3 regions of the Bacillus pfraonensis genome follow, and region 2 is predicted to be linked to each of the others. Evidence: riboswitches for the same ligand, from Rfam matches in the RefSeq annotation. Region 2 holds a riboswitch; each other region holds the start of a gene.
The links. A riboswitch is a leader RNA that binds a small molecule or an ion and turns the genes downstream of it on or off. The one in region 2 is predicted to bind S-adenosylmethionine.
Positions count from the first base shown of each region.

Region 1: another riboswitch for S-adenosylmethionine. It lies ahead of KFD70_RS12970 (YezD family protein); the one in region 2 lies ahead of mtnW (2,3-diketo-5-methylthiopentyl-1-phosphate enolase).
Region 3: another riboswitch for S-adenosylmethionine. It lies ahead of KFD70_RS18340 (peptide ABC transporter substrate-binding protein); the one in region 2 lies ahead of mtnW (2,3-diketo-5-methylthiopentyl-1-phosphate enolase).

Region 1 is NZ_JAHCDO010000011.1:184,910-188,822, forward strand. It holds gene lysA (diaminopimelate decarboxylase) at 1-1,185, shown strand, start outside; SAM riboswitch class I at 1,301-1,408, shown strand; gene KFD70_RS12970 (YezD family protein) at 1,479-1,622, shown strand; gene KFD70_RS12975 (phosphoadenylyl-sulfate reductase) at 1,708-2,412, shown strand; gene sat (sulfate adenylyltransferase) at 2,458-3,594, shown strand; gene cysC (adenylyl-sulfate kinase) at 3,607-3,913, shown strand, end outside.
Region 2 is NZ_JAHCDO010000012.1:47,720-51,632, forward strand. It holds gene KFD70_RS13310 (methylthioribulose 1-phosphate dehydratase) at 1-319, opposite strand, end outside; gene KFD70_RS13315 (2-hydroxy-3-keto-5-methylthiopentenyl-1-phosphate phosphatase) at 316-975, opposite strand; gene mtnW (2,3-diketo-5-methylthiopentyl-1-phosphate enolase) at 972-2,216, opposite strand; SAM riboswitch class I at 2,281-2,386, opposite strand; gene KFD70_RS13325 (pyridoxal phosphate-dependent aminotransferase) at 2,439-3,629, opposite strand; gene KFD70_RS13330 (carbon-nitrogen family hydrolase) at 3,644-3,913, shown strand, end outside.
Region 3 is NZ_JAHCDO010000018.1:65,629-69,541, reverse strand. It holds gene KFD70_RS18345 (YhgE/Pip domain-containing protein) at 1-644, shown strand, start outside; gene KFD70_RS18340 (peptide ABC transporter substrate-binding protein) at 711-2,351, opposite strand; SAM riboswitch class I at 2,488-2,592, opposite strand; gene KFD70_RS18335 (aldo/keto reductase) at 2,751-3,584, opposite strand; gene proC (pyrroline-5-carboxylate reductase) at 3,586-3,913, opposite strand, start outside.

The sequences.
Region 1 (3,913 bases), on a different contig from region 2:
TGTCGCGCATTTCATCGTGCATTCCAGGAAAGTGGGTTCTCTTACCAAGTAGCATATGCAAGTAAGGCGTTCTTGTGCATGGAGATGTGCCGAGTAGCTCGTGAAGAAAATATGTCTTTAGATGTTGTTTCCGGGGGCGAATTATATACTGCTTTACAAGCTGGTTTTCCAGCATCACGTATTCATTTTCATGGTAATAATAAGACGGAAGAAGAGATTATAATGGCGCTGCGAGCAGGTATTGGTTGTTTTGTAGTAGATAATTTCTTGGAAATGGAAATATTACATGACTTAGCAGAGCGGTATGGAAAAATTGTAAATATATTAATTCGAGTTACACCTGGAGTAGAGGCGCATACTCATGAATATATTACAACAGGGCAAGATGATTCGAAATTTGGTTTTGGAGTTTCTACTGGTCAGGCAATGCAGGCGATTCAAGTAGCACTAGAGAAATCAAATTATAACGTGTTAGGTATTCATTCGCATATTGGATCGCAAATTTTTGAAACAGCAGGATTTGTTCGGGCAATTGAAGTATTACGGAACTTTTTAGAAGAAATCAGAAAGCAAACAGGCTATGTAGTAACTGTATTAAATGTTGGTGGAGGATTTGGAATTCGCTACACAGAGTCTGATACACCGCTTACGCTTGAAACGTATGTGCATGCTGTAACGAATGCAGTGAGGGAACAATTTACAAGAAAGAATTATCCACTCCCTGAAATTTGGATTGAACCAGGGCGTAGTATTGTCGGAGATGCAGGAACAACAATTTATACAGTAGGAGCTGTAAAAGATATTCCAGGTATTCGTAAATATGTGTCAGTTGATGGAGGAATGACGGACAACTTAAGACCAGCTTTATATGGAGCACGTTATGAGGCAATGCTTGCCAATAGAGGAAGAGAAAATGCCGAAGAGATTGTATCAATTGCTGGAAAGTGTTGTGAGAGTGGGGATATGCTTATTTGGGATATAGAACTGCCACAAGTTACTTCTGGAGATTTGTTAGCAATCTCTTGTACAGGAGCATATGGATATTCTATGGCGAATAATTACAATCGCATTCGCAGACCGGCTGTAGTATTTGCAAAAGGCGGGGCGTCACAAGTTGTTGTCGAACGCGAAACATATGAAAATATAATTGGGAACGATCGCATACGCATAAAAGAGCTTGTGTAATCAATAAAAAGGAGTTGTTCGAACTGGGCAACTCCTTTAAAAAAATAAAAAATATAAAATATATCGGAAAACTAGGATTGAAAAAAATCAGAATTATGATAAAATACAAATACAAAGCTTATCAAGAGAAGCGGAGGGAACTGGCCCTACGAAGCTCAGCAACCTGCTTATGGGAGCAAGGTGCTAAGTCCAGCAAAATGGCATCCATTTTGAAAGATAAGGTAAAATATATTACCGAACAGTCTTTTCGAAATGGGAAAGATTTTTTTTATGAATAAAAAGGGGGGCTGTTCGTGGGAGTGCGTGGACATTTTGACGAAGTAGCTGAAAAGATTCAAACGATGCTTGCGGATATGAAATATGGTTCTATTACAATTGTTGTGCAAGATGGAAAAGTGATTCAGCTTGAAAAAAGTGAAAAAGTACGCTTAAAGTAAAAAGCGCTGACTAGAAAAACTAGAGGCGGTTTTAACCTATTGTATTAGGTTAAAACCGCCTTTTTGCGTTACAGGGGGAAAAAACATGCTGACGTATGAAACATGGAAAGAGGACTTCATTTCTTTTTCTGAAGAAGGTGAAACAAAAGGAGCACTGCAAGTATTAGAGTGGGCTTATAACCATTATAAGGGTGAAATTGTATACGCGTGTAGCTTTGGTGTGGAAGGTATGGTTTTATTGCATTTAATAAACCAAGTAAATCCATCTGCTAAAGTTGTATTTTTAGATACAAACGTTCATTTTCAAGAAACATACGATTTAATTAAACGAGTGCGTGAAAGGTTTCCGGGTTTCGAAATTATTGAAAAGCAACCTTCGCTCACACTTGAAGAACAAGCAAAGAAGCATGGGAATAATTTGTGGGAGCATAATCCAAATCTCTGTTGTAAATTAAGGAAAATCTTACCCCTTGAAGAATCTTTATCGGGTGGAAAAGCGTGGATATCAGGGCTAAGGAGGGAACAGTCTGAAACGCGGAAATATACAAAGTTTATCAATCAAGACCATCGTTTTAAATCTATTAAAATTTGTCCGCTCATTCATTGGACGTGGAAGGAAGTGTGGCGCTACGTATATAAGCATAATTTGCCTTATAATCCATTGCACGACATTGGTTATCCAAGTATAGGGTGTGAAAAATGTACGTTGCCTGTAGGAGATGGAGAAGATTCAAGGGACGGACGGTGGGCTGGAAAGATGAAAACGGAATGTGGCCTTCATTACCAATAAGAACTGGATTGATTTTAAATATATATGAAAGAGGCGTACAAGGAAATGAGTAAAACAAATATATTAGTAAATCGCGTTGATGAAACGTATGAAATAAAGGGAATTACAAAAGAAATTGAATTAGACAAAATTGCGTTAAGTGATTTAGAGCTTCTTGCGATAGGTGGTTATAGCCCGCTTACTGGCTTTTTAGGGAAAGAGGACTATCAATCTGTAGTAGAAAAAATGCGTTTAGTAAACGGTGATGTATGGAGTATCCCTATTACACTACCAATAACGGAAGAAAGGGCGAAACAATTAAAAATTGGTGAAGAGGTTCGTCTTGTTAAAGAAGGAATCACGTATGGTGTTATTCAAATAGAAAATATTTTTACACCGGATAAAGAGAAAGAAGCATTGCTTGTTTATAAAACGACTGATATTGCCCATCCAGGTGTGAAAAAATTATATGATAGACCGAATATTTATGTTGGAGGAGCAATCACGCTTGTAAAGCGCTTTGAAAATGATAAGTTTGCTTCTTATCATTTAGATCCAAGCGAAACGCGTGCAGAGTTTGCAAAACGCGGCTGGAAAACGGTAGTGGGGTTTCAAACGAGAAATCCTGTTCATCGTGCGCATGAATATATTCAAAAGTCTGCACTGGAAATTGTAGACGGTTTATTTTTAAATCCACTTGTCGGTGAAACGAAATCAGACGATATTCCGGCTGATGTGCGTATGGAAAGTTATGAAGTGCTTTTGAAAAATTATTATCCGAGCGATCGTGTCTTTTTAAGTGTTTTTCCGGCAGCAATGCGTTATGCAGGGCCACGTGAAGCGATATTTCACGCACTGGTTAGAAAAAACTTTGGCTGTACACATTTCATCGTGGGGCGTGATCATGCTGGGGTAGGAAATTATTACGGTACGTACGAAGCGCAAGAGATTTTTGTGAACTTTACAGTAGAAGAGTTAGGGATTACACCGCTCTTTTTTGAGCATAGCTTTTACTGTAAAAAATGTGAAGCGATGGCTTCTACGAAAACATGTCCGCATAGTAAAGAAGAGCATGTTATTTTATCGGGAACAAAAGTAAGAGAAATGTTGCGAAATGGAGAGATACCACCAAGTACATTTAGCCGTAAAGAAGTTGTAGAAATATTAATTCGTGGTTTACAAAAAGAAGTCGTAACAAAATAAGGAGAGAGTAAGATGGGCGTAAATATAACTTGGCATACAGCATCTGTTTCAAAAGAAGAAAGACGAAAGAAAAGTGGTCACCACAGCTTTGTACTTTGGTTCACAGGGTTATCAGCTTCTGGAAAATCAACAGTAGCAAATGCGGTTGCTAGGAAATTGTTCGAAAAAAATATTGGGAATTATGTACTAGATGGCGATAATATTCGTCATGGTTTGAATAAAGATTTAGGATTTTCCGAAAGAGATCGGACAGAAAATATTCGCCGGATTGGTGAAGTGGCGAAGTTATTTGTAGATCAAGGGACAATTGTACTAACAG
Region 2 (3,913 bases):
TGATGACATTATTATCAGTTGTATGGACATGTAGGACGCAACCAGCATTTGTATGATTGTAAATATGCGTATGCAATATGGTTTCGGCAGAAGGACGTAAATCGGTATCTAAGACTGGTTTTCCTTGATAATCAACTAATAGGAAATCATCAGGTGTTGTTTTTGTTTTATCCTTCCCGCTTGCTGAGATAAGAAAAGTAAGTGGTTCGTGATTTACTTTTATAGAAATATTTCCACTTGTTGCTGGAAACCAGTTGCGATTGGTTAATTCTTTTTTTAGTTCACTTAAGTTATGCCATTGATGAAAAAGTTGTTTCATAGCTTTACCTCCAACAAGTGCTGTAATTCCGTTTGAATATCATAAAATGTTTCAAATGGTGTGTAAGGAATATGGTGTTCTTCACATTTTGTAATAAGAAAATCCCGGGCGAATACTTTGTCGGCTTGTTTGGCTGCTTGTAAATCTGTGATGGAGTCGCCTATTACAATATGAAGATCATCGTTAGAGCTAAGATGTCGAATTAATGTTGATTTACAAAGACCACAAGCATAATTACAATGTTCATCGCAAGGGTGTGGCCATTTTACTTTGATGAATTCTTCAGAAAAATCAGTTTTATTGCAATAAATTCGATTTTCTGGAACGAGTCCTTCTAAGAGGGGATGAACGAAGAAATCCATTCCTCCAGAAATAACATAAAAAGAAATATTATTTTCATTTATAAACTGTAAAAATTCTTCAAAACCAGTGCGTATACTAGCCGTTTCTTTTAGGAACTTGATGATATTATCATGCAAAGTTGTTGGTAATAATTTAAAAAGTTGTGAGACTCCTTCTTGAATAGAAAGATCTTGTGATAATATCCTTCGTTTTATTTCCTCAGCTTCTGGTGGAGCGAATTTTTCCATAATGGCAACGATATTATCATTGTTCGTAATCGTACCATCGAAGTCACAAAAAATTTGAAGACTCATAGTTTCACCTCGTAAGATGGATTTCCCCATAATTGTAGTGCAGCATGTAAATCAGTGTTATCTACTTCATGCAATGGTGTTCCTTGCAAAGCGGCATCAATTGCTGCTCGGAATGCTTTTCCTCCGCCTTGTGCACTGCTTGGATGACCGTGAATACCACCACCTGCATTAATGACAACATCCTTGCCAAAATCGCGAAGGATAAATGGAACAAAACCAGGATGAATACCAGCTGATGGAACAGGGAAGCTTCTTTTTAAATCGGAATCTTCTTTTGTTAGTGCTTCTGTAATAAGAAGGGCTTCTTTTTTTTCTAATGCAACACTGCCGTATGGCGATGGAAATAAAGAGAAGTCTGCACCAGCATAACGAAGCAATTTTCCAAGTAACAATGGTGAAGAAAATCCGTATAATTTTGATGATGCATAAGCACCGCTAACAGCAGGATGAGCCATGATAGGAATAGAAATATCTTTATCCTCTGCAAGTGATTGTAGTACATCTAATCCGTACGCGAAGACATTAAAAAGTAGGATATCTGCACCGGATTCAATTGCTCGTTTGGCATGTTCTTTTAAATCATAAGTACGTCCCGTTAAATTCACTGCATATAAAGTCTTATGACCATATGTTTCGTATACAGATTGTAATACTTCTTTTCCAGCATGAATTCGTTTCGTAAGTGGCGTTAATGAGTTTTCAAATAAAATCTCATCATCTTTTACAATATCTACACCGCCAATTGCTTGATCACGTAGTTGAGTTTTTAAATATCCGATATTACGTCCAAGCATTCCCTTGAAAATACTCATTAGAAGTGGACGATCGTGAATATGTAAGAGATGTCGAATACCTTCAATACCAAATTTAGGACCAGGGAAATGTTTTTTTAAGTCATCTGAAAATGTTAAATCAATTAATTTAACTTCACCATCTAATGATAATTTTCCAAATGTTGTTGTTAAAATGGCCGGTAAATCAGGACTGAAATTTAGTGATGGATAATGAATTTTAATGAGTCCACGCGTTACTTTTTTTCCAAGGTACGCATTTACATGTTCTTGTTCTTCTAACTTTTCGACATGAATGACATTGCCTTTATGTTGTTTTAATTGTTCTTGTAATAAGTGTGGTAAATGGGTCCATGAACCAATTGTCAAACCGAGAGCAATTTGTTCTGCTTTTTTGTTTACATTATGAGAATCATCATGGATTAAATAAGTTGCTGTTATTCCGCTCATTTTCATAACCTCCTAGTTAAATAAAAAAACCTCTCAGCTAAGGAGAGGTTTTTTTACAACCAGCTCCTTATCTGTCAGCGTAATGCTGCGAGAATTAGCACCGTGCCTACAATTGTAGATCGGTTGCCGGGTTTCGTCGGGCTCGTCCCTCCACCTGCTCTTGATAAGAAGTATTTAGAAATGTTTAAATTTTTTCGATATCTGAATTTTGACAGAGTTTCTTTATAGTGTCAATGTTTTTTTGAAAATTTTTAATTTCTGGATTCGTTGAATAGCTTCTTGTAATCGCTCTTCTGTATGTAATAACCCAATACGAACGTAGCCTTCGCCATGTTCACCGAATCCGACTCCAGGTGCAACTGCTACATGTGCTTGTTCTAACAATAAGTCAGTAAATTGTTCTGATGTATACTCATTAGGAACAGGAAGCCATGCGAAAAATGATCCCTTCGGTGCGACAACATCCCATCCAATTGAACGGCACGCTGTAATGAGTGCATTTCTCCGTGATTCATAGCGTTCTACAAGTTCATTTACACAAGATTGTGAACTTAATAGCGCCTCACAAGCCGCCTCTTGCACAGCACCAAAAATGCTGACATACATATGATCTTGCAATAAATTAATTGTTTCAATGACACTTTCGTTACCGATCGCAAAGGCGATACGCCAGCCAGCCATATTAAATGTTTTTGATAGTGTATAAATTTCAATGCCAACATCTTTTGCGCCGTTTGCTTGTAAGAAGCTAGTTGGTTTGTTGCCATCAAAGCCAATTGCTCCATAAGCGAAGTCGTGAACTACTAAAATATCATTTTCATGTGCAAATGATATTGTTTGTTCAAAGAACGTTTTTGATGCAATAGCACCAGTTGGATTATTAGGATAATTTAAAAACATCAATTTGGCTTGTTTGGCAATAGCATCATTAATTTTAGTGTAATCCGGTAAAAAATCATTTTCTGCTAATAATGGCATCGTCTCAAACTTTGCTTTCGCTAAAGCGACGCCTGATAAATAGTCAGGATATCCTGGATCAGGTACAAGTATTGTGTCACCAGGATTTGTAAAACAAAGCGGTAGTTCAACCAGCCCTGCTTTACCACCAAATAAGATAGCGACTTCTGTTTTAGGGTTTATTTTGACTCCGTATTCACGTTTATAGAATGTCGCAACGGCTTTTTTTAAGCTTTCATGTCCGCGGAATGGCGGGTATTTGTGATGAACTGTTTTTTCTGCTGCACGTTGTAAAGCTGTTACGATATGCGGCGGTGTTGGTTGATCTGGATTGCCTTGACCTAGATTGATAACATCATGCCCTGCTTCAACGACTTTGTTAACTTTTGCAACAAGTGAAGCAAAAAATTGTGTTGGTAATGATGTTGTAATCTCGGAAGGTTGAAAATGTTTCATACTTTCCACCTCTTTTGAAAGTTGTTACAATTCTAGTGACAAATGATATAACCTTTCTAAGTTTTTGTAAAGAAAAAATAATTGAAGATGGGGTCGATAGAATGAAAGTCGCATGTATTCAAATGGATATTGCTTTTGGTAATGTAAAAATAAATATTGAAAATGCAAAGAAAAAAATAGAAGAAGCGATGCAAGGAAACCCGGACATTATCGTATTACCAGAACTTTGGACGACTGGTTATGATTTAGAGAGAGTGCCGGAAATTGCAGATGGGGATGGTATT
Region 3 (3,913 bases), on a different contig from region 2:
TAAAAGGATTAGCTGAAGATTCGGTTGGATTTACGATTCACAAGGTAAATGATGCAAAAGGATTTTCTGTAAATATGGTACCGCTTATGATCGTGTTAGCTTCATTTGTAGGAGCGATGATTATGAGTATGGAACTATCTAAAGTGGCAAAACAGGTAGGGGGAAACTGGGATAGTTACCTATCACGACAAGTGATTAATGGCACAGTATCAATCCTACTTGCATGCATTACAATTGGTTTAATGAAAGCATTTCAACTTGAAGTGCAAGAAACGGTATGGAATGTATGGATATTCCAAGCAATTGTCTTCTTTTCCTTCCTATCATTAACACAAATGTTTATTACCTTATTTGGAAATGCAGGCATGCTCTTTAATATTATTTCGCTTTCTTTACAACTTGTAAGTTCTGGTGTGATGGTACCGTATGCTATGTTATCAAAAACATATCAAACAATCGGTGAATTATTTCCCGCAACATATGCCGCAAAGGGTTATTTCGCAATAGTATTTGGTGGCGGAAACTTAAAAGAGAATGTTATCTTTCTATTATTTATAATTATTATTACTCAAATGGTATCGCTAGTTGCTGTAGGGATATCAGTAATAGTAAAAAGAAAGAGACATGTAATAAAAGAAGCATAAAGAAAAAGGAGTCCTGTTGAAGGATTCCTTTTTCTTTTTATGAAAATGACATTTTACACGGGCTGTTTACTTCTCAACTTTCGCCCATTTGAAGTTAAGTGGCCCTGCAAAATCAACTTCAACTACGCCTTTGACATAAGAACGCTCTAAGTATGTTGTTCCATTTTGATAAAGAGGAGAGATAACGGCATCTTTAAATAAGATTTTTTCTGCTTGTTTTAAAGCTTCCCAACGTGCTTTTTCATCACCAGCTAAGTCGGTTTTAACTTTTTGGATTAGATTATCAAATTCTTTGTTAGAATAGTGATCTAAGTTGTATGAGTTATCAGTTGTAAATAACTCTAAGAATGTAATTGGATCGGCAAAATCCGGGCTCCATCCGTCAATAGCAATCTCATAATTTCCTTGTAGTAATAATGTGACTTGTTGTTTACGTGGTTGAGGCTTAACATTTACTGTTAATCCTTCTAAATTTTTCTCTAGTTGTTCTTTTAAATATTCACCTGTTTTTCTAGGTAGATCGCCATCACTTGTTAATAATTCAATTGAAATTTTGTCAGATCCTAATTCTTGTTTTGCTTGTTTCCAAAACTGTTGCGCTTCTTTTGTGTTTTCTTTTGTTAAATTACCATTCTCTTCACGGAAGTCTTTTCCATTTGGCCCTTTGGCGAAATTTTTTGGCACTAGAGAATAGGAGGGTAGAGAGCCATCATTTAAAAGCACATTTACAAATGCTTTCTTATCTATCGATTTATCGATTGCTTGACGAACATTTATATTTTGTAACGTTTTATTTTTCTGGTTCATACGTACAAATTGTACCCCGACATCTGGTCGTTCTTTAAAGTTACTATCTTTGCGATATTTATCAACAAGATCAGATGTTAAAGTAAGTCGATCAATTTGTTTTGATTCATATAAATTAACAGCTGTTGAATGATCCTTGACGACATTAAAATTAATTTCTTCAAGTTTCACATTATCCTTATCCCAATAGTTGGTATTCTTCTTGAACTTAAAGCTTTGTTCATGTTTCCAATCACTTAATGTAAAGGCACCATTATAAAGAATCGTGTTATCTTCTAAAGCATATTTATCACCTTGTGATTTGAAGAATGCTTCATTAATTGGTAAGAATGTTGGAAATGCCGTTAAACTAATAAAGTAGGGAACAGGGCGCTCTAATTCAACTTCAAAGGTGTGGTCATCGATTGCTTTTACACCGAGCTGGTCAGCCGGAAGTTCTTTATTATTAATCTTTTTCGCATTTTTTATATCAAAGAATAGAAATGCGTATTCAGAAGCAGTCGCTGGATCAACGGCACGTTGCCAAGCAAAGACAAAATCTTTTGCTGTCACAGGAGTACCGTTTGACCATTTTGAATCTCGTAAATGGAACGTATATTTTGTTTTATCAGGATTAACCGCATGAGACTTTGCTACACCAGGAACAGGCTTGTTTCCTTCACCGAGGTTATATAAACCTTCAAATACGTTTCTCATTACTTGGCCAGAGTCAGTATCTGTGGCGCGAGCAGTATCCATTGTACGGATTTCTGTACCAGTGGCCAAGTTCAATACTTGTTTATCAGGGGCTTTATCCTTTGCTTTTGCTTCACTTGCTTCGTCTTTATAGCTACCGCAACCTGTTAATAAAAGACTTGCTCCTAAAACAGATGCGACAGCAGGTACAAATTTCTTTTTCATGTAAAATTCCTCCCTAAATTGTTTGGTTATTAGTTGATGAACAATTTGTGAGGGAAAGAAAAACTCCCTCTTTTCTTATCGAGAAAGAGGGAGTTTTGTTTACAAGGCACGTACCTGTATATAAACGAAGTCCCTCATTCTATCTTTCAAGCATAATGCTTGCAGGAAGTGGCACAGTATTCAAAGTGAACCTGTTGCCGAGGTTTCAAAGGGCCAGTCCCTCCACCTCTCTTGATACAATGAGTAAACATAATGATTTATATTAATTTTTTGTTTCTTTGATTATTCAAAATATTACACCTAGGTGAATGAACTGTCAATAAAATGAAATATAGTTTAAATTTTCAGTTTTTTAATTAAAAGAAGCGTCACTGCAAATATTTGTAGTGACGCTTCTTTTTAAAAGTCGAAATTGTCAGGGTCTGGACCGACGCGGTGATTTTCATTTAATGACTGAATTGCTTTCATATCATCTGCACTCAATTCAAAATCAAAGATGTTTGCATTTTCGATAATACGGTGTTCTTTAATTGATTTAGGAATTGTTACAACTTCATTTTGTAAATCCCAGCGTAAAATGACTTGTGCTGTTGATTTGTTATATTTTGTAGAAATTTCTTGCAATACTGGATGGTCGAGTAATTGACCTTGCATTAATGGTGACCAAGCTTCTAGTTGAATAGTATGATCTCTACAGAAAGAGTGAAGTTCTTCTTGTGTTAAGCGTGGATGATATTCAACTTGATTAATCATCGGTTTAATTTCAGCGATTTCTAGAATATCTTGTAAGTGATGGATTTGGAAATTGCTAACGCCGATAGCACGAACACGGCCGTCTTTATAAAGTTTCTCTAATGCCTTCCATGTCTCTGTATATTTTCCTTTTACAGGCCAGTGTACTAAGTATAGATCTAAGTATTCCAAGCCTAATTTTTGTAATGTTGTTTCGAAGGCTTGTAATGTTGATTCATAGCCTTGATCACTGTTCCATACTTTTGATGTGATGAATAATTCTTCACGGGGAACTCCACATTCACGAATTGCCTGTCCAACGCCATCTTCATTTTTATACACTGCAGCTGTATCGATGCTGCGGTATCCGTTTTTAATAGCTGTTTTTACAGAATCAATTACCTGTGTACCATCTTCAACTTTAAAAACGCCTAAACCAAACCAAGGCATTTTTACACCGTTATGTAATGTTGTGCAATCTTGTAAGCTTGTTACTGTCATATTAATTCCCCCTAGCTTTTTTATTTGTTGCTTCAATGGCTTGAGCAATTATATTTGAAAAATTATTCTCATATAGCATTTTCAAACCTTCTGCAGTTGAGCCACCTGGTGTTGTCACTTGTTCGCGAAGCATAGCTGGATCTTGTTCTTCTTCAAGCATAGCAGCAGAGCCAGCAATCATTTGAATAACGAGGTGTTTTGCGGTTGCTTCATCGATTCCATAGCTTTTCGTTGCTTCAATTAATCCTTCAGTAAAGTGGTAAAGGAATGCTGGGGCACTTCCAGTTACAGCGGTAAGCTGATGTACCTCTTCTTCTGTGCATAGCTGT